2 regions of the Streptomyces sp. NPDC016845 genome follow, and region 1 is predicted to be linked to the other one. Evidence: predicted binding sites of a transcription regulator. Region 1 holds the regulator's gene; the other holds the start of a gene.
The links. Region 1 encodes HrcA, which represses chaperone genes, less so after heat shock. Its sites were predicted from a motif close to TTNGCACTCNGNNNNNCNGAGTGCNAA; they were not measured.

Region 1 (11,391 bases):
CAGGCCACCATCAGCCGCATCCTCCAGCGCGGCCTGCTGCCGACCGCCATCGCCGAGATCCCCGGCGTCCAGAGCGCCCTCGTCTACGAGCCCAAGGAGGCGGGCGGCCCCGGCGGCGACTTCTACGACGTCTTCCCCGCCGGTGACGGCCGCTGGTGCTTCGTGCTCGGCGACATCCAGGGCAAGGGCCCCGAAGCGGCCGTCGTCATCGGCCTCGTCCGGCCCTGGCTGCGGCTCCTCGCCCGCGAGGGCTACCCCGTCGCCCAGGTCCTGGACCGGCTCAACCGGCTGCTGCTCGACGACGCGACCGAGGCCGCCGACGCCGCCGCCCGCGCCCTAGCCGCCGCGGGCGGCCAGGGCATTCCGCCGGAAGGTTCCAGCTCCCGCTTCCTCTCCCTCCTCTACGGCGAACTCACCCCGTCCGACGACGGCCGCGCCGTCACCTGCACCCTCGCCTCCGCCGGACACCCGCTGCCCCTGCTGATGCGGCCCGGCGGCGAGGTCTGCACCGCCGCCGTCCCCCAAGTGCTGCTCGGCGTCGTCGACGACCCCGACTACACCAGCGAGACGTTCGACCTGCTCACCGGCGACACCCTGCTCTGCGTCACCGACGGCGTCACCGAGCGCCGCTCGGGACACCGCCAGTTCGACGACGACGACGGGCTCGCCCAGGCCCTCTCCGGCTGCGCCGGGCTCACCGCCCAGCTGCTCGCCGAACACATCCGGCGCCTGGTGCACGCGTACGCGGACGCGCCGCCGGACGACGGCCTCGCGCTGCTTGTCCTTCAGGCGATGTGAGCGTGGCGTCCGGCTTGCGGCGGGCTGCTGGACAATGGGGGTATGCCTTCCGCTCTTCCCGATGGTGAGCCCGTGCCCGACGACGGGGCGCTGCCCGCCTCCGCCCTCGCCGGCGCCGCCGATCGGCCCCTCGGCTTCTACCTGCACGTCCCGTACTGCGCCACCCGCTGCGGCTACTGCGACTTCAACACCTACACCGCGACCGAGCTGCGTGGCACCGGCGGCGTGCTCGCCTCCCGCGACAACTACGCCGAGACCCTGATCGAGGAGGTCCGGCTCGCCCGGAAGGTGCTCGGCGACGACCCGCGCCCCGTGCGGACCGTCTTCGTCGGCGGCGGCACGCCCACGCTGCTGCCCGCCGCCGACCTCGTACGGATGCTGGGCGCGATCCGTGACGAGTTCGGGCTCGCCGACGACGCGGAGGTGACGACGGAGGCGAACCCGGAGTCCGTCGACCCCGCCTACCTCGCCGCACTGCGCGCCGGGGGCTTCAACCGGGTCTCCTTCGGCATGCAGAGCGCCCGGCAGCACGTGTTGAAGATCCTCGACCGTACGCATACGCCCGGGCGGCCCGAGGCGTGCGTCGTGGAGGCGCGGGCGGCCGGGTTCGAGCACGTCAACCTCGACCTCATCTACGGCACCCCGGGCGAGAGCGACGACGACTGGCGGGCCACCCTCGACGCCGCGCTCGGCGCCGGGCCCGACCACATCTCCGCGTACGCGCTCATCGTCGAGGAGGGCACGCAGCTCGCCCGGCGCATCCGGCGCGGCGAGGTGCCCATGACCGACGACGACGTGCATGCGGACCGGTATCTCATGGCCGACGAGGCGATGGGCTCCGCCGGGTTCGAGTGGTACGAGGTGTCGAACTGGGCCACGTCGGAGGCGGGGCGGTGTCTGCACAACGAGCTGTACTGGCGCGGGGCCGACTGGTGGGGGGCCGGGCCCGGGGCGCACTCGCACGTGGGCGGGGTGCGGTGGTGGAACGTGAAGCATCCCGGGGCGTACGCGGGTGCGCTGGCCGCGGGGCGGTCGCCCGGGGCGGGGCGGGAGGTTCTGGGGGATGAGGACCGGCGGGTCGAGCGGATCCTGCTCGAGCTCCGGCTTCGGGACGGGTGCCCTGTGTCGTTGCTGAAGCCTGCCGGGCTGGGTGCCGCGCGCAAGGCTGTGCGGGACGGGTTGCTGGAGGCCGGGCCGTTCGACGCGGGACGGGCCGTTCTGACGTTGCGGGGGCGGTTGCTGGCCGACGGGGTCGTGCGGGATCTGGTCGACTGACCCGCCCTCGCCGGGCTGCCGCTGACGCCCTCTTCAGCGCTTGCCCGGCGCTGGGGTGCCGCCTTGCCCACCCGTGCCGCCCCGGGCGGCGGACTGCCCAGGACGGCGCGGGGCGGGCGGCGGAGGCGGTGGCCGAGCGGGCCCGGACGGGCCGGCGGTCAGGCCGTCACGAAGTCGATCAGTTCCTCGACGCGGCCCAGTAGCGCCGGCTCCAGGTCCCTGTACGTGTGGACCCGCGACAAGATGTGCTGCCACGCCTCGCCCGTGTTGGCCACGCGCCAGCTCAGCGCTCGGCAGACGCCCGTCTTCCAGTCCTGGCCGTGGGGGACGCGGGGCCAGGCGTCGATGCCTACGGAGGAGGGCTTCACGGCCTCCCAGATGTCGATGTAGGGGTGGCCGACGACCAGGGCGTGAGGGCTGGTGACCGACTGGGCGATGCGGTGTTCCTTCGTGCCGGGGACCAGGTGGTCGACCAGGACGCCGAGGCGCGCGTCGGGGCCCGGGGCGAACTCCGCCACGATCGCGGGGAGGTCGTCGACGCCCTCCAGGAACTCGACGGCGACGCCCTCGATGCGCAGGTCGTCGCCCCAGACGCGTTCGATCAGCTCGGCGTCGTGCTTGCCCTCGACGTAGATGCGGCCCGCGCGGGCCACGCGCGCGCGGGCGCCCGGGACGGCGACCGAGCCGGAGGCCGTGCGGGTGGGCCGGGCCGGGCCGCCGGCGGAGGGGCGGACCAGGGTGACGACCTTGCCCTCCAGGAGGAAGCCGCGCGGCTCCATCGGGAACGCGCGGTGCTTGCCGAAGCGGTCCTCCAGGGTCACCGTCGGGCCCTGCGCCGTCTTCTCGACGCGGACGACCGCGCCGCAGAAGCCCGTGGCGACCTCCTCCACGACCAGGTCCGGTTCGGCCGGGACCTCGGGGACGGACGTCTTCCGCTTCCATGGAGGCGTGAAGTCAGGGCTGTACTGGCGCATTCGGCCGACGATAAGCAAAACCCGTCCGTACGGGCTACGACACGCCGAATCGCGCCGCCAATGTGGCGCGCTGCTCGCGGACAAACTCCGCATTCACCACTGATCCGTGCCCGGGGACGTAGCGCGCGTCCTCGCCGCCGAGGGCGAGGAGCCGGTCCAGCGCCTCCGGCCACAGGCGCGGGGCCGCGTCGGTGCCCGCCTGGGGTTCGCCGGACTCCTCGACCAGGTCGCCGCAGAAGACGATCTCGGGGCCGTCGCCCGTTCCGGCGGGGACGAGGACCGCGAGATCGTGAGCCGTGTGGCCGGGGCCGACGTTCGCGAGCAGGACCTGGACGCCGCCCCCCAGGTCGAGCGTGCGTTCGCCGCAGATGCGGTGGGCCGGGGTGACGAGGAGGTCGGCCGCCTCGGCCGCCGCGTCGGGGTCGACCCCATGACGTACGGCAGCGGCGCGCAGGACGTCGGCGCCGTCCCGCGTGAAGACGGTGTCGATGCCCACGGCCCCGTACACCTCGACGCCCGCGAAGGCGGCCGTGCCGAGCACATGGTCGAAGTGGGGGTGCGTGAGTGCGATGTGCGCCACCCGCGCGCGGGTGCCGAGCAGGCGGCGGGTGTCCGCGCGCAGGCGGGCCCCTTCGCGCAGGGTGGATCCGGCGTCGATGAGCAGGGCCGCGTCGTCACCCACGACCAGGCCGGTCGTGCAGTCCCAGCCCGGCAGCCGGACGCGGCCCACGCGCGGCGCGAGCTCTTCCCAGCCCGCGGACCGCCAGTCGATGCCCGCCGTGTTCTCCTCGTTGTCGCCGCTCGCCGTGCTTTTCATGAGGTCGACGCTAGCGGCCTTGCCCGGTCCGTACCCACCGGCCGTACACTGAGCCGGGGACGACTGGCACTCGCGCGCAGTGAGTGCCAAAACGGAAAGATCGCAACGATCACCACGACGACCTCGTGTTGATCTCGGAGACGGTTGCTGGAGGTGTGCGCCCGATGCTCAGTGAACGCAGGCTCGAAGTGCTGCGCGCCATCGTCCAGGACTACGTCGGCACCGAGGAGCCCGTCGGCTCCAAGGCGCTGACCGAGCGGCACAGCCTGGGCGTCTCACCGGCGACGGTGCGCAACGACATGGCCGCTCTGGAGGACGAGGGGTTCATCGCCCAGCCGCACACCAGCGCCGGGCGCATCCCCACCGACAAGGGGTACCGCCTCTTCGTCGACAAGCTCACCGCGGTGAAACCGATGACGGCGCCGGAGCGGCGCGCCATCCAGAACTTCCTGGAGGGCGCCGTCGACCTCGACGACGTCGTCGGCCGGACCGTGCGGCTGCTCGCGCAGCTGACGCGGCAGGTCGCGGTCGTCCAGTACCCGTCCCTGACCCGGTCCACCGTGCGCCATGTCGAGCTGCTCGCGCTCGCGCCCGCCCGTCTGATGCTCGTACTGATCACGGACACCGGGCGCGTGGAGCAGCGGATGATCGACTGCCCGGCGCCGTTCGGCGAATCGTCCCTGGCGGATCTGCGTGCGCGGCTGAACAGCCGTGTCGCGGGCCGCAGGTTCGCCGATGTGCCGCAGTTGGTGCAGGACCTGCCCGAAGCCTTCGAGGCGGAGGACCGCTCCACGGTCACGACGGTGCTCTCCACTCTCCTGGAGACGCTCGTCGAGGAGACCGAGGAGCGGCTGATGATCGGCGGCACCGCCAACCTCACCCGCTTCGGGCATGACTTTCCCCTCACCATCCGGCCGGTTCTGGAAGCCCTTGAGGAGCAGGTCGTGCTCCTCAAGTTGCTTGGTGAGGTGGGCGATTCGGGCATGGCGGTACGCATCGGCCACGAGAACGCCCACGAGGGACTCAACTCCACGTCCGTCGTGTCGGTCGGCTACGGTTCGGGCGGCGAGGCAGTAGCCAAGCTCGGCGTGGTCGGACCGACCCGCATGGATTACCCGGGAACGATGGGAGCAGTACGCGCAGTGGCACGTTACGTCGGACAGATCCTGGCGGAGTCGTAAGTGGCCACGGACTACTACGCCGTACTCGGCGTGCGCCGAGACGCTTCCCAGGACGAGATCAAGAAGGCCTTCCGAAGGCTCGCCCGTGAGCTTCACCCGGACGTGAATCCGGACCCGAAGACACAGGAGCGGTTCAAGGAGATCAACGCCGCCTACGAGGTGTTGTCGGACCCGCAGAAGAAGCAGGTCTACGACCTCGGCGGCGACCCGCTGTCCCAGTCGGGCGGCGGCGGTGCCGGTGGCTTCGGCGCCGGCGGGTTCGGGAACTTCTCGGACATCATGGACGCGTTCTTCGGGACCGCGTCGCAGCGCGGGCCCCGCTCGCGCACGCGCCGGGGACAGGACGCCATGATCCGGCTCGAGGTCGAGCTGGACGAGGCCGCCTTCGGCACCACCAAGGACATACAGGTCGACACGGCTGTCGTCTGTACGACGTGCAGCGGTGAGGGCGCCGCGCCCGGGACCTCCGCGCAGACCTGTGACATGTGTCGCGGTCGCGGTGAGGTCTCGCAGGTCACCCGCTCCTTCCTCGGCCAGGTCATGACCTCCAGGCCGTGCCCGCAGTGCCAGGGCTTCGGCACCGTCGTGCCGACGCCGTGCCCGGAGTGCGCCGGTGACGGGCGGATCCGTTCGCGCCGCACGCTGACGGTGAAGATCCCGGCGGGTGTGGACAACGGGACGCGGATCCAGCTCGCGGGCGAGGGTGAGGTCGGCCCCGGCGGCGGCCCCGCCGGTGACCTGTACGTCGAGATCCACGAGCTGCCGCACCCGGTCTTCCAGCGCCGCGGCGACGACCTGCACTGCACGGTGACCATCCCCATGACGGCGGCGGCCCTCGGCACCAAGGTGCCGCTGGAGACGCTCGACGGCATGGAGGACGTCGACATCCGGCCCGGCACCCAGTCCGGCCAGTCGGTCCCGCTGCACGGGCGCGGCATCACGCACCTGCGGGGCGGCGGTCGCGGCGACCTCATCGTGCACGTCGAGGTGATGACGCCGCAGAAGCTGGAGCCCGAGCAGGAGCGCCTGCTCCGTGAGCTGGCCAAGCTGCGCGGCGAGGAACGCCCCACGGGCCAGTTCCAGCCGGGTCAGCAGGGTTTGTTCTCGCGGTTGAAGGATGCTTTCAACGGGCGGTGAGTGGTGCCGGCGGTGCGGCCGGGGGTCCGGGGGTTGTCCCCCGGATCGGCACAGTCAGCCGGGCCAGCAGGGTTTGTTCTCGCGGTTGAAGGATGCTTTCAACGGGCGGTGACGCCCGGGCGTGTGCGGCACGCGTGCCGCACACGTACCTCATGTGCCGCCCCGGCCGGGGCGGCACATGACCGGCATTGGCGCCGATTCGGTCGTCCGACGCGTACGTGGCACCATGCCGTCATGTCCTCCGCTCTGACCGATCTCTGCCCCTGTCCGATCGTGCAGGCCCCCATGGCGGGCGGCGGGTCCTCGCCCGCGCTCGCGGCGGCCGTGTCCGAGGCGGGCGGGCTCGGGTTCCTCGCCGCCGGATACAAGACGGCGGACGGGATGTACCAGGAGATCAAGCAGGTGCGAGGGCTGACGGGGCGGCCGTTCGGCGTCAATCTGTTCATGCCGCAGCCCGACCTCGCGGACCCGGCGGCGGTCGACGTCTACCGCCACCAGCTCGCCGGCGAGGCCGGCTGGTACCAGACGCGGATCGGCGACCCCGACAGCGGACGCGACGACGGCTACGACGCCAAGCTCGCCGTCCTCCTCGACGAGCCGGTGCCGCTGGTCACCTTCACGTTCGGCTGCCCGACGCGCGAGGTCGTGGAGGCGCTGCGCAAGGCCGGCACCCGTACCGCCGTCACCGTGACGACCGTCGACGAGGCGCTCGCCGCGCAGCGGTCGGGCGCCGACGCCGTGTGCGTCCAGGGCATCGAGGCCGGCGGCCACCAGGGCACCCACCGCGACAACCCCGAGGCCGACGGCAGCGGCATCGGCCTTCTCGCGCTGATCGCGCAGGTACGGGAGGCGGTCCAGCTTCCCATCATCGCGGCGGGCGGCATCATGCGCGGCGCCCAGATCGCCGCCGTGCTCGCGGCCGGGGCCGACCTCGCCCAGCTCGGCACCGCGTTCCTCGTGACCCCCGAGTCGGGCGCGCCCGCACTCCACAAACAGGCCATGACCGATCCGCTGTTCACCCGCACCGAGCTGACCCGGGCGTTCTCCGGGCGGCCCGCGCGCGGACTCGTCAACCGTTTCATGCGTGAGCACGGGCCGTACGCGCCCGCCGCGTACCCGGAGGTCCACCACATGACGTCACCGCTGCGCAAGGCAGCCGCCAAGGCGGGTGACCCGCAGGCCATGGCGTTGTGGGCGGGCCAGGGGCACCGGCTCGCCCGGGAGCTGCCCGCCGGGCAGCTCGTCGAGGTCCTCGCCGCCGAACTCGGTGCCGCCGAGGCCACGCTCGGACAGCGGGGCGGACAGCGCGGCGGACAGCCGGGTGGTGGCGCGTGACCGCCCCGGTGTTCGTGGTCGACGGCGCTGTGCCGGGCGACCGCACGTACGTACTCGACGGCGCGGAGGGGCGGCACGCCGTCTCCGTGAAGCGGCTGCGGGCCGGGGAAGCGCTGGTCCTCACGGACGGGCGCGGGGAGTGGAGCGAGGGCGTCGTCGCCGCGGCCGAGGGCAAGGACCGCCTCGTCGTGGAGGCCGGGCCGGTCAGGTCCGAGCCCGTCGAGCGGCCCCGGATCACCGTGGTGCAGGCGCTGCCCAAGGGCGACCGCGGGGAGCTGGCCGTGGAGACGATGACCGAGACGGGCGTCGACGCGATCGTGCCGTGGGCGGCGTCGCGCTGCATCACGCAGTGGCGGGGCGAGCGCGGGGCCAAGGCCCTCGGTAAATGGCGGGCCACCGCGCGCGAGGCCGGGAAGCAGTCGCGCCGGGTCCGCTTCCCCGAGGTGGCGGAGGCGGCGTCCACCAAGGAGGTCGCGGCGCTGCTCGCGGACGCGGATCTGGCCGTCGTCCTGCACGAGGACCGGGATACGCCGAGCACCGCCCTCGCCGCCGCCGAGCTGCCGGCGGACGGCGAGATCGTGCTGGTCGTGGGGCCCGAGGGCGGGGTGTCGCCGGAGGAGCTGGCCGTGTTCGCGCAGGCGGGAGCAGACCCGTACCGGCTCGGCCGCAGTGTGCTGCGGACGTCGACGGCGGGGACGGCGGCCGTCGCGCTGCTGCTCGGCCGCACCGGACGCTGGAGCTGACAGGCGCCCGGAGCCTGGCCCGGACAGTGGCTGCAACGGCTCTATCCGTGCGGGGGAGCCGGTGTCATTCTGCCGTCCATGGGGGATCTGAGGCGAATCAGTTGGGATGTGCGACGGTTGCGCGCCCCGCATGTGCGACGGTTGCGCGCCCAGCATGTGCGACGGCCACGGGCTCGGTCACGGGCCCCGCGCGTGCTCGCCGCGGGCGGCGCTGTGGCCGTGGTGGTCGCCGGTGCCGTCGCGTGCCAGCCGGTCGAGGGGGAACTGGACACGGTCACCGTCGCCGCGACCACCGATTCCCAGGCCACCCAGGAGCTGAACCGTACGCACGGCAAAGTCGCCTGGATCAGCTGCACGGCGGCGTGGATCGGCCGCGCCCCGTCCGGCGGTTCGACGCCGGACGAGGTGAAGGTCGACTGCCGGGGCCGGACCCGGGACGGCAAGGACATCAGGATCGAGGGGTGGATCTACGGGGTCGTGCCCGGCAAGTGCGTGCGCGGCACGACGATCGCGCGGGTCGACAACAAGGTGTGGTTCCGGCTCCAAGTCCTGGGAAACTGCGCGGCGTTGAGCACCTCCCAGCCCACGTACACGTACACGAAGCCGTCGAACAAGCCGCAGCCGCAGCAGCCGGCGCCGCGCTCCACGCAGCCGGGCGGCACGCGCACCGTCATCGAGACGGTGACGCAGACGGTCAGGGTCCCCGACCCCAACTGCTCGTGCTTTGAAGGGAAATGACCGGCAAAGAGCGATGACGGGCAAATAGAGTGGGCCGGGTGACGAGCCCTGCCTATCTCCGGTTCCCGCACCCGCACGGTGAGACGGTCGTCTTCACCGCCGAGAACGACGTGTGGGCCGCGCCCCTCGACGGCGGCCGCGCCTGGCGCGTCAGCGCCGACGACGTACCCGTCAGCCACCCACGGATCTCCCCGGACGGCACGACCGTCGCCTGGACGTCGCGACGCGACGGCGCGCCCGAGGTGCACGTCGCGCCGCTCGACGGCGGAGCGGCCGACCGCCTCACCTACTGGGGCAGTTGGACCACCGGCGTACGCGGCTGGACGCCCGACGGGCGGGTCCTCGCCACCAGCGCGCACGGACAGGCGACAGCGCGCAGGAGCTGGGCGCGCGCCGTGCCGCTCGACGGCGGCCCCGCCGAAACCCTGCCGTTCGGGCCCGTCGGCGGCGTCGCGTACGGGCCCGGCTCCGCGGTGCTCCTCGGCTCCGCGCCGATGGGCCGCGAGGCCGCCCACTGGAAGCGGTACCGGGGCGGCACCGCGGGCAAGCTCTGGATCGACCGGGACGGCGGCGGCGAGTTCGTCCGGCTCCACGCCGGCCTCGCCGGGAACATCGAGCACCCGATGTGGGCCGGCGAGCGCGTGGCCTTCCTCTCCGACCACGAGGGCACGGGCGCGCTCTACTCCTCCCTCCCCGACGGCTCCGACCTGCGGCGCCACAGCCTGCTCGACGGGTTCTACGCCCGCCATGCCGCCACCGACGGCGCCCGGGTCACCTACGCGAGCGCCGGGCGGCTCTGGATCGTCGACGACCTGGAGGGTGCCGAGCCGCGCCCCATGGACGTGCGGCTCGGCGGGCAGCGGGCGCGTCTGCGGCCGCGCCCCGTCGACGCCGCGCACTGGTTCGGGGCCGCGTCGCCGGACCACACCGGGCGCGGCAGCGCCGTCTCCGTGCGCGGGGCCGTGCACTGGGTGACCCACCGGGGCGGCCCGGCGCGCGCGCTCGCGGCGGAGCCGGGCGTACGGGCCAGGCTGCCGCACACGTTCCGCGTCGACGGCGAGGAACACGTGGTGTGGGTGACCGACGCCGAGGGCGACGACGCCCTGGAGTTCGCTCCCGCGACCGGCGCCGCGCCCGGCGGTACGCCGCGCCGGCTCGGGGCCGGGCGGCTCGGCCGCGTCCTCGGGCTGACCATCGCGCCGGACGGCGGCCGGGTCGCCGTCGCCGCGCACGACGGACGGATCCTCCTCGTCGAACGGGACAGCGGCGACGTACGGGAGGTCGACCGCAGCGAGGACGGGCACGCGACCGGGCTCGCCTTCTCGCCCGACTCGGCCTGGCTCGCCTGGTCGCATCCCGGGCCGCACAGCCTGCGCCAGCTCAAGCTCGCCAACACCGCCGACCTCGCCGTCACCGAGGCGACGCCGCCCCGCTTCAGGGACTCCGCGCCCGCGTTCACCCTCGACGGCAAGTTCCTGGTGTTCCTCTCGGCCCGCTCCTTCGACCCCGTCTACGACGAGCACGCCTTCGACCTCGCGTTCGTGGGCGGCTCACGGCCGCATCTGCTCGCGCTCGCCGCGACGACACCCTCGCCGTTCGGCCCGCAGCGGCACGGCCGTCCGTTCGAACCGGCGGACGCGCCGGGCGCCGAGACCCCCGACAGCGAGGGCACGCCCGTCACCCGCGTCGACCTGGAAGGGCTCGTCGACCGGATCGTGCCGTTCCCCGTCGAGGCCGCCAGCTACTCGACGCTGCGGACCGCCAAGGACGGCGTGCTGTGGCTGCGCCGGCCGGTGCGCGGCGTCCTCGGCGACTCGCGCGCCGACCGCAGCGACCCCGACCCCAAGACCCGGCTCGAACGCTACGACCTCGTTCAGCAGCGCCTGGAGGAGATCGGCTCCGACGCCGACCACTTCGAGGTCACCGGCGACGGCAAGCGGGTGCTCCTGTGGACCGGCGACGCCCTCAAGGTCGTACCGAGCGACCGGCGGCCCTCCCACGACGACGACAGCGACACCAACATCACCGTCGACCTCGCCCGGATCAGCCAGCGCGTCGAACCCGCCGCCGAATGGCGCCAGATGTACGACGAGGCCGGGCGCCTCATGCGGGACAACTTCTGGCGGGCCGACATGGACGGCGTGGACTGGGACGGGGTCCTTGAGCGCTACCGGCCCCTTCTCGCGCAGGTCGCCACCCATGACGACCTCGTCGATCTGCTGTGGGAGGTGCAGGGCGAGCTGGGGACGTCCCACGCGTACGTCACCCCCGGCGGCGGGGGCGGCTCCGCCGCGCGCAGGCAGGGGCTCCTCGGGGCCGACATCTCCCGGCACTCCCGGCACTCCCGGCACGAGGACGGGCCGAACGGTGTGCCACGGTGGGTCGTCGACCGG
Region 2 (11,391 bases), on a different contig from region 1:
TCTCGTCGACGCTCGCCGCGCCGACGTAGCCCATGGTCTGGCGCAGGCCGCCGACGAGCTGGTGCAGGACGTTGGCGAGCGGGCCGCGGTAGGGCACCTGGCCCTCGATGCCCTCGGGCACGAGCTTGTCGTCGGAGGCGACCTCGGCCTGGAAGTACCGGTCCTTGGAGTAGGAGCGGCCCTGGCCACGGGACTGCATGGCGCCGAGCGAGCCCATGCCGCGGTAGGACTTGAACTGCTTGCCGTTGATGAACTGCAGCTCGCCGGGCGACTCCTCGCAGCCCGCGAGCAGCGAGCCGAGCATCACCGAGTCGGCACCGGCGGCGAGCGCCTTGCCGATGTCGCCGGAGTACTGCAGGCCACCGTCGCCGATGACCGGGACACCGGCCGCGCGGGCGGCGACCGCCGCCTCGTAGATCGCCGTGACCTGCGGGACGCCGATACCGGCGACCACGCGGGTGGTGCAGATCGAGCCCGGTCCGACGCCGACCTTGACGCCGTCGACACCGGCGTCGATGAGCGCCTGGGCGCCGTCGCGCGTGGCGACATTGCCGCCGATGACGTCGACGGAGACGCTCGACTTGATCTTCGACATCCAGCTCAGCGCATTGCTGTTGTGGCCGTGCGAGGTGTCGACGATGAGGAAGTCGACCCCGGCACCGGCCAGCGCCTGGGCGCGTTCGAGCGCCTCGGGGCTCGCGCCCACGGCGGCGCCGACGAGCAGGCGGCCCTCGGCGTCCTTCGCCGCGTTCGGGTACTGCTCGGCCTTCTTGAAGTCCTTGACGGTGATGAGGCCCTTGAGCACACCGGCGTCGTCGACGAGCGGAAGCTTCTCGATCTTGTGGCGGCGCAGCAGCTCCATCGCGTCGACACCACTTATGCCGACCTTGCCGGTCACGAGCGGCATCGGCGTCATGACCTCGCGGACCTGACGGCTGCGGTCGGACTCGAAGGCCATGTCGCGGTTGGTGACGATGCCGAGCAGCTTGCCCGCCGGGTCGGTCACCGGGACGCCGCTGATCCGGAACTTCGCGCACAGCGCGTCGGCCTCGGCGAGGGTGGCGTCGGGGTGCACGGTGATCGGGTCGGTGACCATGCCGGACTCGGACCGCTTCACCAGGTCGACCTGGTTGACCTGGTCCTCGATCGACAGGTTGCGGTGCAGCACGCCGACGCCGCCCTGGCGGGCCATGGCGATCGCCATGCGCGCCTCGGTGACCTTGTCCATCGCCGCGGAGAGCAGCGGGATGTTCACGCGGACGTTCCTGGAGATGCGGGACGAGGTGTCGACCGCGTTCGGCAGCACTTCCGACGCGCCCGGCAGCAGCAGCACGTCGTCGTAGGTCAGCCCGAGTGTCGCGAATTTCTCGGGCACTCCGTCGACGTTTGCAGTCATGACACCTTCCCCAAATGGCCTTGATCGGTGCGGATGTCCATGCTAACGGGAACAAGAGGTGTCTCATTCCACGAGCAAGATCATCAAGCTTCTTCGTACGTTCCCACGTACGCGGCCGGGGGCCTGTGCTACCGCCCGGAACCAGGCCGCGCTACTGCTCGGCCAGGGCCCGCAGGCGGCTGAGCGCCCGGTGCTGCGCGACGCGCACGGCGCCGGGTGACATGCCCAACATCTGCCCGGTCTCCTCGGCGGTGAGCCCGACGGCGATCCGCAGGAGCAGCAGCTCCCGCTGGTTGTCCGGGAGGTTGGCGAGGAGCTTCTTGGCCCACGCGGCGTCGCTGTTCAGCAGCGCCCGCTCCTCCGGGCCGAGCGAGTCGTCGGGCCGCTCCGGCATCTCGTCGGACGGCACCGCCGTCGAACCGGGGCCGCGCATGGCCGCGCGCTGCAGGTCGGCGACCTTGTGCGCGGCGATGGCGAAGACGAACGCCTCGAACGGGCGCCCGGTGTCCTTGTAGCGCGGCAGCGCGAGCAGCACCGCGACACAGACTTCCTGGGCGAGGTCCTCCACGAAGTGCCGCGCGTCCCCCGGGAGCCGGGAGAGGCGGGTGCGGCAGTAGCGGATCGCCAGGGGGTGGACGTGTGCGAGCAGATCGTGCGTGGCCTGCTCGTCACCGTCGACGGCGCGGCCGACGAGCGTACCGATGACCCCTTGCGGGGTCACTGCCTCGTCGTCGCGCATCGGTCCATGGTGCCTTGCCGAGGCGCGGTCCGTGACATCGCGGCCCTGGTTGTGCACCGAAGCGTTATGAGCAGGTGCGCCGGAACTCATCTCCTGCGCCCTCCCCTCTCGCTGACCCTGCTCGCCCGAATCGCCGTCCCCGAGGAACTCCACACCTCCAAGGATGCGGCATCACGCGCGAAACGTGAGAGCGCCGTCCGCCGTGCCCCGCCAGGGGCGCGGCGAACGGCGCGCCCAGCCACGACGGACTCGCGGGCGGCCGGCCACCACACCCCGACGGCGCGCTACCGCACGAGGCCCCACCGGAACCCGAGCGCGACGGCGTGCGCCCGGTCGGAAGCCCCGAGCTTCTTGAACAAGCGCCGCGCATGCGTCTTCACGGTGTCCTCGGAGAGGAAGAGCTCGCGCCCGATCTCCGCGTTGGACCGGCCGTGACTCATGCCTTCGAGCACCTGGATCTCGCGCGCGGTGAGCGTGGGCGCCGCGCCCATCTCGGCCGAGCGCAGTCTGCGCGGGGCGAGCCGCCACGTGGGGTCGGCGAGCGCCTGCGTCACGGTGGCCCGCAGTTCGGCGCGCGAGGCGTCCTTGTGCAGATAACCGCGGGCGCCGGCGGCGACGGCGAGCGCCACCCCGTCCAGGTCCTCGGCCACGGTGAGCATGATGATGCGCGCACCGGGGTCGGCGGAGAGCAGCCTCCTGACCGTCTCGACGCCGCCCAGTCCGGGCATGCGTACGTCCATCAGAATCAGGTCCGAGCGGTCGGCGCCCCAGCGGCGGAGGACTTCCTCCCCGTTGGCCGCGGTCGTCACACGCTCGACGCCGGGCACGGTCGCGACCGCGCGGCGGAGCGCTTCTCGGGCGAGCGGGGAGTCGTCGCAGACGAGGACGGATGTCATGACCGTCCTCCGCAGCTGATGCGCGTCACCTTGAGCCTCCAGGCTTTGTACGAATCGTCACCTGTGCGGTCGACACTCGCAAACCACCGGACAGATGCCCGAGCGCTTGTTCTTTCAACCGCCTCCGCACTACCAACGACGGTCACTCGAAAGAGTTACGGGTCGGACGGTCTCGTTCGGCACTCTACGTGAGGGCCCGGACACAGTGGAGGAGCTGCGACGGACCCTCAAAGTTTCATCACAAGCTATGCCCTATTTGGCGGCTTTTCTTCACTTTTCCTGGTGTCTGTAGCTAGATTCGCAATGAGTCATATTTTCATCTCCTTAGATAGTAGATGTACGGTCAGGCACCGTATCCGCGCCACAACCGGATGAAACCGGCCACAACCGGCTACAAGGGGACTACGCAATGGCAGATTTCTCCCGCCTTCCCGGACCGAACGCCGACCTCTGGGACTGGCAGCTCCTCGCGGCCTGCCGCGGGGTCGACAGCTCGCTCTTCTTCCACCCGGAGGGCGAGCGAGGAGCGGCGCGCAGCGCGCGTGAGAACTCGGCGAAAGAGGTCTGCATGAGGTGCCCGGTCCGCGCGGAGTGCGCAGCTCACGCCCTTCAGGTGCGGGAGCCGTACGGCGTGTGGGGCGGCCTCACCGAGGACGAGCGCGAAGAGCTGATGGGGCGGGCCCGCAACCGGCTCGTCACGGCGTCGGCGGCGGCCGTCGGCGGTTCCGCACCCACCGAGCCGGGACACTGACGGCTCACCGACACATCACCGCGAATCACTGAAGGAACGTTTCTCCAGCAGGCCTGACGGGCGCCGCGCGAGGCCCGGACTCAGCGGGCGGCGGCCTTCGCCAGGTGGTCGAGGGTCGCGGCGACCGCCGGGACCTGGGCCAGATCGGGCAGCGTGAGCGCCACGATCTCGCGTCGCACGGGCGGCTCCACCGTCACTGTGCGTGCACCCTTGGGCCGAACGGATTCGATGGCCAGTTCGGGAAGGACGGCAACTCCGAGCCCCGCGCCGACCAGGCCGACCACCGCCGGGTAGTCGTCCGTGGCGAAGTCGATGCGCGGGGCGAACCCGGCGCCCCGGCAGACCTCGACGAGCTGTCGGCGGCAGCGCGGGCAGCCCGCGATCCAGGGGTCGTCGGCGAACGCGTCGATGGTGACCGAGCCCGCGTCGGCGAGCGGATGCCCCTCGGCGACGAGCCCGACGAGCCGGTCGGCGAGCAGCGGCCGCACGACGAGGTCGTCCCACTCCTCGGCGGCATGGGCGCCTTCGCCCTCCCGTCGCCCGCCACCGCCCTTCTGCTGAGGCGCTTCGCGCCGCCCCTCATAACGGAAGGCGAGAGCCACGTCGCAGTCGCCCTCGCGCAGCATCTCCACCGAGCGCGGGGGCTCTGCCTCCACCAGCGATACACGGGTGCCGGGGTGTTCGGCGCGCAGGGCGGCGAGGGCGGTCGGGACGAGGGTCGAGCTGCCGCTCGGGAAGGAGACGAGGCGGACGCGGCCCGCGCGCAGGCCCGCGATCGCGGCGATCTCCTCCTCGGCGGCGGTGAGCCCGGCGAGGATGCCCGCCGCGTGGCGTACGAGCGCCTCACCGGCCTGCGTCAGCCGCATCTCACGGCCCGTGCGGATCAGCAGCGGCGTACCGGCCGACGACTCCAGGGCCTTCATCTGCTGGCTGACGGCGGGCTGCGTGCAGCCCAGTTCGCGGGCCGCCGCCGAGAAGGAGCCGGTGGCGGCGACGGCGCGCAGGACACGAAGGTGCCGGGCCTCGATCATGGTTCAAGCATAAGCGCCGCTTGGGGCGATCGCCGAATACCGCGTGGCGGCTTTGACGGCAGGTCCCGTACCGTGCGATGTCATGAAGCTTCTGTCGCTGAACCTGGGCCGCGCCAAGGCCGTCGATTACACCGCCCAGCCCGACGGCGTGACCGGCATCGACAAGCAGCCGGTCGAGGGCCCGGTCCGGGTGAGCGCGCCGGGGCCGAAGGGCACGGGAGCGAGCGGCGTCGCGGGGGACAGCGTGTGCGACACGCGCCACCACGGCGGGAACGACCAGGCGGTGTACGCGTTCGCCCGCGAGGACCTCGACGAGTGGGAGCGCGCGCTCGGCCGCACCCTGCCCAGCGGCTCCTTCGGCGAGAACCTCACCACCGAGGGCGTCGACGTGTGCGGCGCGAAGATCGGCGAGCGCTGGCGGATCGGCCGCGACCTGCTCCTGGAGGTCAGCGCGAGCCGTATCCCGTGCAAGACCTTCCAAGGTCACCTGGGTGAGAAGGGCTGGGTCAAGCGGTTCACGCAGCAGCGGCGGCCGGGCGCCTATCTGCGGGTGATAGAGCCGGGTGAGATCCGCGCGGGCGACACCATCGAGGTCGTGCACCGCCCCGCGCACGAGGTGACCGTCTCCTTCGAGTTCCGCGCGCTGATGACGGAGCGGGAGCTGCTGCCGCGGGTCCTTGCGGCCGGGGACGCGCTGCACGGCGAGGTGGCGGCGACGGCGCGGACGTATGCGGAGAAGAACGGCGCGCGTACGGCGTGAGGGGTGCGGGCAGGTGAGGGGTTGGGGCAGACCCGCCCGATGATCACGACCACCGCCCGCCCCTCACTAACCTTGCTCCATGACTACGGCACTGATCACGGGATCCACCGCGGGCATCGGCGCCGCCTTCGCCCGGCGCCTCGCCGCCGACGGACACAACCTGGTGCTCGTCGCCCGCGACACGAAGCGGCTCCAGGAGCAGGCGACCGAGCTGCACGACCGGCACGGCATCGAGGCCGAGGTCCTCACGGCCGACCTCGCCACGGACGACGGCATCGCGACGGTCGAGAGACGCCTGGCCGACCCGAAGGCCGCGGTCGACCTGCTGATCAACAACGCCGGCTTCGGCAACAAGGGCAGCTTCCTGGACGTGCCCATGGCCGACGAGCTGACGATGCTGAAGGTGCACTGCGAGGCCGTCCTTCGGCTCACCTCGGCGGCGACCGGCGCGATGCGCGAGCGCGGCCGCGGCGGTGTGATCAACGTGGCGTCGGTGGCGGCGTTCGTGCCTCGCGGCACGTATGGGGCCTCGAAAGCCTGGGTCGTCCAGTTCACCCAGGGCGTGGCCAAGGATCTGGCGGGTTCCGGGGTCCGGCTGATGGCGCTCTGCCCCGGCTTCGTCCGTACGGAGTTCCACGAGCGCGCCGGGATGGGCACGGACAACATCCCGAAGTGGATGTGGCTCGACGCCGACAAGCTGGTCACGGCGGCGCTCACGGACCTGAACCGCGGCAAGTCCCTGTCGATCCCGGACCCCAGGTACAAGGCGCTGATGGGCGTGGTGAAGGTGACCCCGCGGGGCTTGCTGGGCGGGGTGACGTCACGGACAGGCCGGAAGTACGGTCCCCAGTAGACCAGTAGAGAGGAAAGGCGTGGCCCTGGGCTCGGGCTGTGGGGCCAGCTGAACGCACTGAGGCCCGGCCCCGCCAGGGGCGCGGGGAACTGCGCGACCAGCCACACACCACCCGCACCCGGCGACGAGCAGGTCTGGGCAGACGCGCCCCGGAAAAGCCAGGAGGCCCGACCCCCGAAACACAGGGAGCCGGGCCTCAGGTCACTGAAGCGGAGCGCGTCAGTGGGAGTGGCCGTGCCCGTGGCCGCCGGCCTCGGGCTCCTCCTCCGCCGGCTTCTCGACGACCAGGGTCTCGGTCGTCAGGAGCAGGGAGGCGATGGACGCGGCGTTCTCCAGGGCGGAGCGCGTGACCTTGACCGGGTCGATGACGCCGGCCTTGACCAGGTCGCCGTACTCGCCGGTCGCGGCGTTGTAGCCGAAGCCCTTCTCGAGCTCGGCGACCTTGGAGACGATGACGTAGCCCTCGAGGCCCGCGTTCTCGGCGATCCAGCGCAGCGGCTCGACGGCGGCGCGGCGGACGACGGCGACACCGGTGGCCTCGTCGCCCTCCTTGCCGAGGGAGCCCTCGAGGACCTTCACGGCGTGGACGAGCGCGGAGCCACCACCGGAGACGATGCCCTCCTCGACCGCGGCGCGGGTCGCGGAGATGGCGTCCTCCAGACGGTGCTTCTTCTCCTTGAGCTCGACCTCGGTCGCGGCACCGACCTTGATGACGCAGACGCCGCCGGCGAGCTTCGCGAGGCGCTCCTGGAGCTTCTCGCGGTCCCAGTCGGAGTCCGTGTTCTCGATCTCGGCCTTGATCTGGTTGACGCGGCCCTCGACGTCGGCCTTGTTGCCGCCACCGTCGACGATCGTGGTGTCGTCCTTGGTGATGGTGACGCGGCGGGCGGAGCCGAGCACGTCCAGACCGGCCTGGTCGAGCTTGAGGCCGACCTCCTCGGCGATGACGGTGGCACCGGTGAGGGTGGCCATGTCCTGGAGCATCGCCTTGCGGCGGTCGCCGAAGCCGGGGGCCTTGACCGCGACGGCGTTGAACGTGCCGCGGATCTTGTTCACGACCAGGGTCGACAGGGCCTCGCCCTCGACGTCCTCGGCGATGATCAGGAGCGGCTTGGAGCCGCCGGACTGGATGACCTTCTCCAGGAGCGGGAGCAGGTCCTGGATCGAGCCGATCTTGCCCTGGTGGATCAGGATGTACGGGTCGTCGAGGACGGCCTCCATACGCTCCTGGTCGGTGACGAAGTACGGGGACAGGTAGCCCTTGTCGAAGGCCATGCCCTCGGTGAAGTCGAGCTCCAGACCGAAGGTGTTGGACTCCTCGACGGTGATGACACCGTCCTTGCCGACCTTGTCCATCGCCTCGGCGATGAGCTCGCCGACCTGGCTGTCCTGGGCGGACAGACCGGCGACGGCCGCGATGTCGGACTTCTCGTCGATCGGGCGGGCGGTGGCGAGGAGGTCCTCGGACACGGCCTTGACCGCGGCGTCGATGCCCTTCTTCAGGGCGGCCGGGGAGGCGCCCGCGGCAACGTTGCGCAGACCCTCCTTGACCAGGGCCTGGGCGAGCACGGTGGCGGTGGTCGTACCGTCACCCGCGATGTCGTTGGTCTTGGTCGCCACCTCCTTCACCAGCTGCGCGCCGAGGTTCTCGTACGGGTCCTCGACCTCGACCTCGCGGGCGATGGTCACACCGTCGTTGGTGATGGTGGGAGCGCCGAACTTCTTGTCGATGACGACATTGCGGCCCTTGGGACCGATCGTCACCTTGACCGTGTCGGCAAGCTTGTTGACGCCGCGCTCGAGGGCGCGACGGGCGTCCTCGTCAAACTTCAGGATCTTCGCCATGGGAGCGTTTCAGCCCTCTCGAAAAACTAGGGGTGAACGAAGAACGCCCCTGACCCCGGCTTCTTACGGTCGCGGGTGCCAGGGGCGCACTTCACATCAAAAGCTGCTTTTTCAGGCCGCTTACTTCTCGACGATCGCGAGGACGTCGCGCGCCGAGAGGACGAGGTACTCCTCGCCGTTGTACTTGACCTCGGTGCCGCCGTACTTGCTGTACAGCACGATGTCGCCGGACTTCACGTCGAGCGGCAGGCGCTCGCCGTTCTCGAAGCGGCCCGGGCCCACGGCGAGGACGACGCCCTCCTGGGGCTTCTCCTTCGCGGTGTCCGGAATGACCAGGCCGGAGGCCGTGGTCTGCTCGGCGTCGAGCGGCTGGACCACAATGCGGTCCTCGAGCGGCTTGATGGCAACCTTGGAGCTGGCGGTCGTCACGATCCGGTCTCCCCCTTCGGAGATCTCACGGGGTTAAGAGTCTGAGGTGGCGACCAGGTGGATCCGTCGTCGCGGGTGCCGGACCTGCCCGTCGCTGTTGGCACTCTCCAGTGGCGAGTGCCAGGGTTGAGACTATGACCGCGATTAGCACTCGGTCAAGCGGAGTGCCAATCGTCCGGCGACGCGGCGGGTCTTCGGTGGGCCTGCGCTCGGTGACGGGAGCCCCGCCGTGGGGTTCGGTTCGTTGCCGAGTGCGCCGTCGTCGTGGCTTGTCGCGCAGTTCCCCGCGCCCCTGAGCGGTGAGCCTTCACAGGTAGTCGCTCAGCGCGGCCACCTCGTAGCCCTGGTGCCGGATCTCGCGCAGCAGCCTGCCGGTCAGGCTCTTGCTCGGGGTTGTGCGGATGATGGCCCCCGGGTGGAGGGTCGTCGGGTCGGGGGTCCACAGGACGATTGCCTTGATGCCGCAGGCCGCCGCTGCTCTCAGCGTCGTCGCGTCGTACGCGCCTGACGGCGGGCGGAGCAGGCGCGGGGTCCGGCCGAAGCGGGACCTGAGGTGGTTCTGCTGGGCGCAGATCTGCGTGTGCTGTTCCACGTAGCCGAGGCCGGGCAGGGCGGGGTGCGTGAAGGTGCGGTTCTCGAGGTCGGCGCCCAGGGCGCGCAGCCGTCCCAGGGAATCGTGGCGGCCCGGCCCGGCGGTGAAGACCGTGAGCGGCAGGTGGCTGTCGCGGACCAGCGCCAGGAAGGCGGGGTCCGTGGGCCTTCCGCCGTCGCCGTCGAGGTCGTAGGTCAGGAAGACGACCTTGTCGCGGGTGGGGATGTGGTCGACCACGGGAGGGACGGTCGGCGCAGTACCGGCCGGTGGTGCCGCCGCCGGGGCCGGGTGATGGTGGCGGACCCGTTGCGCCGCCTTGCGCCCCATCCGTTCGATCGGGTCGACGGACTGGGCGCAGCCGGTGAGGAGCAGGGCGGCCGCCAGGGTGCCGGCGACGGTGCGGCGCGGTGTCACAGGTAGTCCTCGAGGCGCGCCACCGCGTACCCCTCGGCGGTGACACGGTCCAGGAACGTGCGGGCCATGTCGGGCATCGTGCCCGCCCAGTCCTCGCGGCCCCGGAAGTGCGTGAGGACGATGTCGCCGGGGTGGAGGGACCGGTCCCATTCGCGGTGGTCGATGCGGTCGGCGAACACCTCGGCGTTCCAGATCGGCGCGTGCTCGATGCCGCAGGCCTTGGCGGCTCTCAAGGTGTCCTGGTCGTAGTCGCCGTACGGGGGGCGGAAGAGGGTGGGGCGTTTGCCGTAGTGGTCCTCGAGCTTGTCCTGCATGCCGCAGATCTCGTGCTTCTGCTGCGCGTAGGAGAGGTCCGGCAGGAAGCGGTGGTGCAGGGTGTGATTGTTGAGGGTCGCACCCAGCGAGCGGGCCTTCTTGAAGTACGCGTAGCCGGGCTTCTTCTTCCTGACTTCCGTGTCGGTCAGGAACGCCGAGTACGGGATCTGCAGGTCGCTCATCATCCGCAGGAAGCGCGGGTCCTTCTCGGCGCCGTCGTCGATGGTGAGGAAGACGACCTTGTCCGTGGTCGGCACGGTCGTGAAGACCGGCGGCAGGGCGAGGCGGTCCTGGCCGTCGACCTCGAACCCCGCGCGCGGCCTGATGACCGGTTTCCTCGTGGGCGGCTTCGGTGCGGTGAGGGGGGTCCTGGCCAGGCCCCAGCGCCGGGCCGCCGCCGCGCGCCGGGCCTGTTGGCCGAGGGCCGGACGCGCCGCGTCGCCGGCGACGGCCGGTGCCGACGGCGGCGGGTCGCCGGTGTCGTCCGGATCGCTCGCGCAGGCCGTCGCGAGCGCCGCCGTCGCGAGGACCGCCATGGCCAGCGCCGCCGTCGTCGGCGCCACGGCCCGGCGGGCGGGTCGCGCGCGCGCCGGCCCGGCGGCGGTCGCGGGGGCCCTGTCATCTTGTCGTACCGACACTCGTCGCATGGCGCCGAATCCTCGCAGCTCAGAGCCCTGGTCAGGGGGCGACACCGCCACCGCGTCCGTACGGTCCTCCGACTGGCCCACAATGGACCGAGTGAGTGCATCCCCCGCTTCCGAGAACGCCTCGGCCGACGCCGCCGCCGACTTCCGTGCCCTCCTCGCCCCGGAGGGCCAGGCCCTGCTCGACGCCTTGCGCGAGCACGATCCGGCGCAGGAGCTCGCCCTCGCCACCCGGCTGCGCCGCGACCACCCGGCCCCGCTCGTCTCGGCGGCGCTCGCGCAGGCGCGGCTGCGGCAGCGGGCGGTCGCGAAGTTCGGGGCCGAGGACGCGGGCCTCATGTACTTCACGCCGAACGGGGTCGAGCAGGCCACCCGCGGCGGGGTCGCCGCCCACCGCGCCGCGTCCTTCCGCTCGCTCGGCGTCCGCTCCGTCGCCGACCTGTGCTGCGGCATCGGCGGCGACGCGATCGCCCTGGCCCGCGCGGGCATCTCGGTGCTCGCCGTCGACCGCGACCCGCACACCTGCGCCGTCGCGCGCGCCAACGCCGCCGCGCTCGGTCTCGACGGCCTCATCGAGGTGCGGGAGGCGGACGTGACGGAGGTGGACACGTCCCCGTACGACGCCGTCTTCGTCGACCCGGCCCGGCGTTCCGCCAAGCGCGGGCGGATCTTCGACCCCGAGGCGTACTCGCCGCCGCTCTCCTGGGCCGTCTCCGCCGCGCTCGC

Region 2: a site for HrcA is predicted at 8,845-8,871, ahead of groES (co-chaperone GroES). Genes of this name have one in related genera too.

The regions. Positions count from the first base shown of each region.
Region 1 covers NZ_JBIRPI010000002.1:25,405-36,795, forward strand. The annotation lists gene ACH4RC_RS06005 (SpoIIE family protein phosphatase) at 1-798, shown strand, start outside; gene hemW (radical SAM family heme chaperone HemW) at 841-2,073, shown strand; gene ACH4RC_RS06015 (DUF3097 domain-containing protein) at 2,232-3,047, opposite strand; gene ACH4RC_RS06020 (MBL fold metallo-hydrolase) at 3,082-3,864, opposite strand; gene hrcA (heat-inducible transcriptional repressor HrcA) at 4,029-5,045, shown strand; gene dnaJ (molecular chaperone DnaJ) at 5,046-6,182, shown strand; gene ACH4RC_RS06035 (nitronate monooxygenase) at 6,417-7,517, shown strand; gene ACH4RC_RS06040 (16S rRNA (uracil(1498)-N(3))-methyltransferase) at 7,514-8,260, shown strand; gene ACH4RC_RS06045 (hypothetical protein) at 8,453-8,998, shown strand; gene ACH4RC_RS06050 (S41 family peptidase) at 9,037-11,391, shown strand, end outside.
Region 2 covers NZ_JBIRPI010000007.1:24,232-35,622, reverse strand. The annotation lists gene guaB (IMP dehydrogenase) at 1-1,396, opposite strand, end outside; gene ACH4RC_RS19750 (sigma-70 family RNA polymerase sigma factor) at 1,548-2,135, opposite strand; gene ACH4RC_RS19745 (response regulator transcription factor) at 2,420-3,031, opposite strand; gene ACH4RC_RS19740 (WhiB family transcriptional regulator) at 3,441-3,782, shown strand; gene ACH4RC_RS19735 (LysR family transcriptional regulator) at 3,863-4,813, opposite strand; gene ACH4RC_RS19730 (MOSC domain-containing protein) at 4,896-5,573, shown strand; gene ACH4RC_RS19725 (SDR family NAD(P)-dependent oxidoreductase) at 5,653-6,426, shown strand; gene groL (chaperonin GroEL) at 6,646-8,271, opposite strand; gene groES (co-chaperone GroES) at 8,392-8,700, opposite strand; gene ACH4RC_RS19710 (polysaccharide deacetylase family protein) at 9,008-9,706, opposite strand; gene ACH4RC_RS19705 (polysaccharide deacetylase family protein) at 9,703-10,557, opposite strand; gene ACH4RC_RS19700 (class I SAM-dependent methyltransferase) at 10,751-11,391, shown strand, end outside.